3 regions of the Thermostichus sp. OS-CIW-33 genome follow, and region 1 is predicted to be linked to each of the others. Evidence: riboswitches for the same ligand, from Rfam matches in the RefSeq annotation. Region 1 holds a riboswitch; each other region holds the start of a gene.

The links. Region 1 has a riboswitch for cobalamin ahead of metE (5-methyltetrahydropteroyltriglutamate--homocysteine S-methyltransferase). Riboswitches for the same ligand answer to the same signal wherever they lie in the genome.
Region 2: linked by a shared signal. The riboswitch ahead of ACVWZG_RS02515 (TonB-dependent receptor plug domain-containing protein) and the one ahead of metE (5-methyltetrahydropteroyltriglutamate--homocysteine S-methyltransferase) in region 1 are both predicted to bind cobalamin.
Region 3: linked by a shared signal. The riboswitch ahead of ACVWZG_RS08395 (sirohydrochlorin chelatase) and the one ahead of metE (5-methyltetrahydropteroyltriglutamate--homocysteine S-methyltransferase) in region 1 are both predicted to bind cobalamin.

What each region holds. Positions count from the first base shown of each region.
Region 1 is NZ_JBSSCH010000010.1:18,269-20,526, forward strand. It holds partial or broken gene ACVWZG_RS09025 (ABC transporter ATP-binding protein) at 1-253, opposite strand, end outside; cobalamin riboswitch at 400-604, shown strand; gene metE (5-methyltetrahydropteroyltriglutamate--homocysteine S-methyltransferase) at 1,062-2,258, shown strand, end outside.
Region 2 is NZ_JBSSCH010000002.1:242,668-244,925, forward strand. It holds gene rsmH (16S rRNA (cytosine(1402)-N(4))-methyltransferase RsmH) at 1-93, shown strand, start outside; gene ACVWZG_RS02510 (hypothetical protein) at 270-818, shown strand; cobalamin riboswitch at 1,147-1,299, shown strand; gene ACVWZG_RS02515 (TonB-dependent receptor plug domain-containing protein) at 1,342-2,258, shown strand, end outside.
Region 3 is NZ_JBSSCH010000009.1:38,367-40,624, reverse strand. It holds gene ACVWZG_RS08395 (sirohydrochlorin chelatase) at 1-1,016, opposite strand, end outside; cobalamin riboswitch at 1,047-1,182, opposite strand; gene ACVWZG_RS08390 (heavy metal translocating P-type ATPase) at 1,311-2,258, opposite strand, start outside.

The DNA.
Region 1 (2,258 bases):
TGTGGAGAACCTCTGGCTGGGGAGGAGGCCCTTCCCGCAAGACCTGAGCTATGCGCCAGTGGGGGTTAACGGCCTGCTCTGGATGTTGAAAGACAAGCTGCACTGGACAGTACCCTCGCCGAGGCAAAGGCTGCCCTGTCACACTCACCCGACCTTGGCTGGGGGTAAGGTAGCCCGCCAGCAACTTGGCCAGAGTAGTTTTGCCAAAACCAGAGGGAGCCATCAGCCCTACGACTTCCCCAAGTTCTACTTGAGAGCAATGCAGGGGGGGAGGATGCTTAGAGGATTCCGATGACTTCCTGCAAGACCGCTGGGTGAAAGGTGAGGTCTGGTAGCTCCAAAGGCTGCTGGCTTGGTGATGATTGAAGCACTCTACTCCCGTCTCTGAACTCCGTGATACGATGTAGCTCAGCTATCGGTTCTGACGGGGATCAGCCGCCAGAGGAAACGGGGAAAGAGCAGTGAGAATCTGCCGCTGTCCCGCAGCTGTGATCCGGTTTAGGAGAAGTTCTGCAGCAAATCTCTAGAGTCATTCGCTGCCGATCCAGATCTTGTCCCCCAAAACCGTGTCAGTCAGAATGCCCGCCGATGGTTTTTCTAAACTTCACAACATCTGCGAGGTACAGATGGTAACTGTCTTGGCTTTAGCTCGTTTCTGCTTTCGTTATCCTGAGCATTTTCCCGGCGTTGCTCCCACAAGCTTTCGGTACTCCTCAGCAGTAGAAATAAGTCCAAGAACCCAAGCAAGACTCTGAGCCAGTTGGCCGGGAGAGAGTAAATTTTGGGTGCTGTTGCACCAAGATCTATCAAGATCTACAGCCCGCCTACGCGAAGGAAAGAGTGAGATGTCAGGCTTCCTGACTTCAATTGGTAGGCTGGCAAGTAGCCACTGCGATCGCTGGCTGCGTTGAGTATCTTTTTTGCGCAAAAGGCAGTGTTTTGTTGGGGTTCCAGAGGCAAGAGAGGAACAGCCGGTTTCTTCCTTGGCGGGCGGGATCCCAGTTGAGGGCGAATTGAACGCAGGAAAATTAGAAAACTCAGTATTTGGGATGGCACACAACATGACTGCACAAACCATGACATTGGGGTATGCCCGCATGGGCAAGCGCCGCGAGCTCAAAAAAGCTTTGGAAGGCTTTTGGAGTGGTGCCCTAGGGTCAGAGGCTCTGCTGGCTACCTTTTGGGATTTGGAGACTCAAGCCTGGCAGACTCAGCTACAAGCTGGGATTGATCACATTGCGGTAGGGGATCAGACTCTCTACGACCATGTACTGGACTGGGCCACCTGGCTGGGGCTGATCCCCTCTCGGTTCCGAGGTCTGTCGGGTTTAGACCGCTACTTTGCCATGGCGCGGGGGCGGGAGGGCCTGCCGGCTTTGGAAATGACCAAGTGGTTTGACACCAACTACCACTACTTGGTACCCGAAATTGAGCCGGAAGCCGATCCCAGTCCTAACTTTGGGGATTTTTTGGAAAGAGTTCGGCGGGCCCAAGGGATCCTAGGGGAGCGCACCAGCCCCGTTGTCCTCAGTCCAGTGACTTTGCTCTGCCTTAGCCAGCGATCTGGGGATCTGCGGGCGGACTTGGAAAAGCTCCTTCCTCTGTACCGGGATCTCCTCCAGGAGTTAAAACAGCTGGGGATCCCAGAAGTCCAGATTCACGATCCCATTTTGGTTACCAGCCAGGGAAGTGGCCTGCGGGAAGCTGTGGAAATGAGCTACCGCCAGTTGGCAACCGCCGGGATCCCTGTCCACTTGGTCACCTACTTCGATGACCTGGGGGAGACTTACCCCTGGGTGGTGCAACTGCCGGTGGCCGGCATTAGCCTTGACTTTACCCGTGGCCACACCCTGGATCTGGTAAGAACCTATGGCTTTCCGGCTGACCAGATCCTAGGTGCTGGCGTAGTGGACGCTCGGAATGTCTGGAAGGTTCAGCCTGAGACCGTCTTGGCCAGCCTGCGGGAGCTGCAGGGGGTAGCTCCCAACCTACGGGTGCAGCCTTCCGCTTCGTTGCAATTTGTGCCCCACGACGCTGCTCTGGAAGCCCAGTTGCCGGAACCCCTCAGAAATATCCTCAGCTTTGCCGAACAGAAGCTGGCCGAAGTAGCTCTCCTGGCGCGAGCCCTCAACGGCGAAGACACTGCTGCCCAGCAGGCGGAAATCCAGCAGCAATGGCAGAGCTTTGCGCAGTTTAGCCCCCCCAACCCCCAAGTGCGCCAGGCTTTGGCCAACCTCAAGCTCCAGGACTTCGAGCGA
Region 2 (2,258 bases), on a different contig from region 1:
AAGCCCTTGTCCCCTTCCGAACTGGAACGGCAACGCAATCCACGGGCCCGCTCTGCCAAACTGCGAGTGGCTGCCCGCAGCAGTCAGATGTAGGTTTAGGTTGGTTCTCCCGCTCTCAAGAGATCGGCTACCGTGAAGCGGACGGCTAGCCCGCCGAGACCAGGAATCGGGAGAAGGGGGTTGCTGTTGGGGGGCGCGGGGAACTAGGGTGAAGCGGAACCGGCAGTCCTGCACCGTCGGATCCCTTGGTGTGTGTGAGGTTAAGCCCTATGGTTAGCCAGCCTTTGAACGCAGGTCTTGATCGTCCCAAGAGCCCTCGTCGCCACAGACAGCCTTCTGCTCTGAGCCGACCCCTCTCCGGTACAGTTCAAGCCAGCCGCACCCAGCCTTTGGATTTGAAGTTGAAATCAGCCCATCCTCGCAGCCAGCATCTTGCTTGGGCAGAACACCTAGCCTGGTGGAAGCAAATCTCCACAGGGATGGCTATCCTCTCCGGCGTTTCAGTGTTGAGCCTTTACAGTTGGACTGTGCATACCCAAAGCCGGTGGAGCCAGCGTTACCAGGTGTGGCAGCAGATGCAGCGCAACGAACGACAGTTTCTGCTGACTCAAGAATCCATTGCCAATTCTCTGCGGGAAATCGCCGACCGCTCCGAAATGGTGCCGCTGGTACCGGATCGGATGATTGAGGTGCCAATTGCCTCTCCCAGCCAAGTTGAGCCGGATCCAGCCCACCAGGCAACGGCTTTGCCAGAAAGAGCGCTCCGCGCCGCTCACGCGACCGAAAAAGCCCCTCTTTTCTATCCGGTTGGGTACTAATTCATACGGATCCTGCCCATGACGGCTAGGCCAGCGTCCCCATCTTGCTTTCCCAAAAGCTGTGGGTCTTGTGAAGTCTCAGCGTATCTCTGTTCTCTAAAAGGCTAAGGGATCCCTGGGCCTCGCGATCTGGAGTAGCAGCGGGCTATCCTTCAACTGCTTACAAAGCAGTGAAGAAATCTGGCCTAAATGGGATGTGGCCCATCCGAAGCCCTGGGATTGCCGTTGGGATCCCGTTCACCCCTGGGGATGACATCCCCCCTGGCAGGATAGGAACTCCAGAGCAGGGGATGTATGATGCCTAGCACGGCTTTTTCGGAGCAATCGCAGAGAAAGCTGTACCGACAGGTTGTCCTGGGGATCAGCCAGGGCATGTAAAGGGGAAAGTCCGGTGCAAATCCGGCGCTGTGCCGCAACTGTGATGGGCTTGGGCTAGACCTATGCCCTCAGTCAGGATGCCCGCCTGCGGTTCTGGCTCGTCTTTCTTCCGCGTCGCACGGAATCAGGAGCTTCAAGAAAGAAAATGAATCCCATTCTAGGTCTCAGCCTGGCGCTGGGGGGTCTTGTTTTGGGGATCCCAGCGTGGGCGCAGCCGGCGGCCTCTTCACCTTCAGCTCAAGAGGTGTTGGAAACCGGTGTTAGCGCCGAGATTTTAAATCAACCCGTCACCACACCTTTTCGCCGTCCTGGTTTGCTGCGGGATTCTTCCCGCCCGGTTTACGTCATTACCCGCCAGCAAATTCGAGAGCAAGGGGCAAGAACGGTTCAGGAGGCCCTGCGCTACCTGCCCGGGATCCTCAGCGACGGCACGGCAGGAACCCAGTTGGGAGCCCTTAGCTCCCAGTTTATGCGGGGAGGACGAACGGCCCAGGTTTTGGTGCTCTTGGATGGCCGCCCCATTAACGACCTGGGCTTTTTTGGCGGGTTCGATCTGTCTCAGATCACTACAGATGTGGTCGAGCGTATTGAGATCTCTCCAGGTGGGGGCTCCACCTTATACGGCTCCGATGCCGTTGGCGGGGTCATGAACATCGTAACCCTGGAGCCAAAGCCGGGATCCGAGACCGTGCTGGAAGCGGCTATCGGCAGCTACGGCCTCAACGAGCAAGGGATCCAGAACCGCGGCCAGGTGCAGGATCTGGGCTGGGTGGTCAGCTATCGCCGTCTGCAGAGCAACAACGACTTTCCTTTTGAAATTAGGCGTTTGGGCAAAGCCGGCAGGCGGGAAAACTCGGCGGTGGAGTACCACAACCTACAAGCCAAGCTCACCTGGCAACTGGCAGAAGGCCAAGTCCTAACCGGAAATGCCCTTTATCTCAACAAAGCGTTTCAGGTGCCTGGCAGCACCGAGTTTCCCTCCCCCGATGCAGTGCAAAACACCAACGACCTGCTGTTAGATCTCAGTTGGCTGTGGGATCAAGAGAAGGGATCCCTGCAAGC
Region 3 (2,258 bases), on a different contig from region 1:
TAGCCCTCTAATTGGGCCCAGGGATCCCCAGCCGCTGCGTGGGTGTGGCCGTGCTGAGGGTGATGGTGAGAATGAGGGTGGTGATGGGATCCGTGCCCGTGATGGTGGTGATGATGCTCGTGAGGATGGTGATGGGTATGCCCAGCTCTGACCTCTGCGCTCACGGCCAGGCGAAACTTGCACAGGTGGCAGTTCATTTGGGTTTGGCCCTGTAGGGCTTCCTGCTCCAGTTGCTGCAGGCTGTGCAGCACCGTGTCCACAAGGCCCAATTCCGGCAGCATCAGCCAGTCGATTTCCGACTGTCGTTGTCGTTGTTGTTCCACTGCCGCCTCAATTTTTTTCACCAGCACTCCGGTAAACAGGAAGTAGGGCAGCACGATCACCCGGCGCGGATGCCAGGACAAGGCCCGCTCCAATCCCACGGGCAGGCGGGGATGGGTAATGCCGATAAAGCAAGTTTCCACAGCGGCAAACCCAGATCCTTCCCAAAGCAACCGGGCCAGTTTACAGGCTTCGGCATTGGCCTCGGGATCGCTGGAGCCGCGACCCACAAACAGGAGCACGGTTTCTGCTTCTGGGATCCGCCGCGGTTGGGCGGCCATCAAAGCAGCCAATCGGTCTCGCAGCAGTTGCAGGATCTCGATGCGGATCCCCAGCGGCCCACCGTAATGAATGCGCAACTGGGGATAGAGGGCCTGCAGGCGATCCAGTTCCATCGTCACATCGAACTTGTTGTGGCGGGCCCCAAACAGCAACAGCGGCAGGGCCACGATCTCCTGCCACCCTTGGGCCAAGCACTGCTCTACCCCCTGGGCAATGGTTGGCTGGGTCAGCTCCAGAAAGCAGGGGATCACCGGTCGATGGGGGGTGAGAGCTTGGTAAGCCTGGGCTAGCTCCAGAAAGGCTTGCTGCCCTTGGGGGTCGCGGGATCCGTGGCCGATAAGCAATAGGGGCAATGAAGGAGAAGCAAGCTGCCCAACCGCAAGCGGAGGGGAAACACTGAGGGTATTCAACACAAAAAACTCCGTTCCTTGTGAATCGCAAGGGGTACAGGACAACGGCAGGTGGGTGTTCTGGCTGAGGGAGGGATCCCATCACAGTTGCGTCACAGTGGCGGACTTGCACCGCGCTTTCCCCAGTCTGCCTGAGCCTTTTAGGTTAGCTTGCCGCTTGTCGTTCACCAAGCCCCCTGGGGGGGATGTCCTTGTCTGCCAGAAGATAGCCCTGAGGCATGAGCGGTACGGCAGACTCATGCTCAAAGGGCAGCAAAACTGTTGCCGCGCTAATCCCCCTTGCCCCTGGGAGAGGGCCTAACGCCGGCCCGCTAGTCTGGGGGGCTGAAAGTGTCGCAGGCGCAGGGCATTGGCGACCACCGAAACGGAACTCAGGGCCATGGCTGCCCCCGCCAGCATAGGGTTGAGCAACCAGCCTGTAAAGGGATAGAGCGCCCCAGCGGCAATCGGGATCCCCAGCGTGTTGTAGATAAAGGCGAAGAAGAGGTTTTGGCGGATGTTGTTGAGGGTGGCCCGGCTGAGTTGAATGGCAGTGGCGACTCCGCGCAGATCTCCCGACATGAGGGTAATATCGCTGGCGGCCATCGCCACATCCGTACCTGTACCAATGGCGATCCCCACATCGGCTTCTGCCAGAGCCGGAGCATCGTTAATGCCATCTCCCACCATCGCCACCCGCCGTCGCGGTTGTCTTAGGCTGCGTATGTAAGCTGCCTTCTGATCCGGACGGACTTGGGCAATTACCCGCTGAATGCCTGCTTGCCGAGCAACCGCTTGGGCCGTGGTGGGGTTATCCCCGGTTAGCAGGATCACCTCTAGACCCATCTGTTGCAGCTGTTGCACTGCCTCAGGAGAGGTGGGTTTGAGCGGATCGGCAATGGCCAACAGCCCCACCAGGCTCTGGGATTGGGCTACGCCGATCACCGTTTTGCCCTGGCTTTCCCAATTCTGAACCCGCTCTGACCAAGAGGGATCCCAGGGGATCCCCATCTCCTGTAGCCAGCTCAGCCGACCGATGCGGATCCACTGGTCTTCCACCCAGGCTTCTGCCCCACTGCCTATCCTTGCCTGAAAATGCTGGGCAGGAGGGATGGCAATTTTTTCCGCTTCGGCTTTCTGCACCACCGCCTGGGCCAAAGGATGTTCCGAGTGCCGCTCCACCGCCGCTGCCAGGCGCAACACCGTCAGGGGAGAGGAGCCATTAGCCCAAATATCGGTGACGGTAGGGCGACCTTCAGTCAGGGT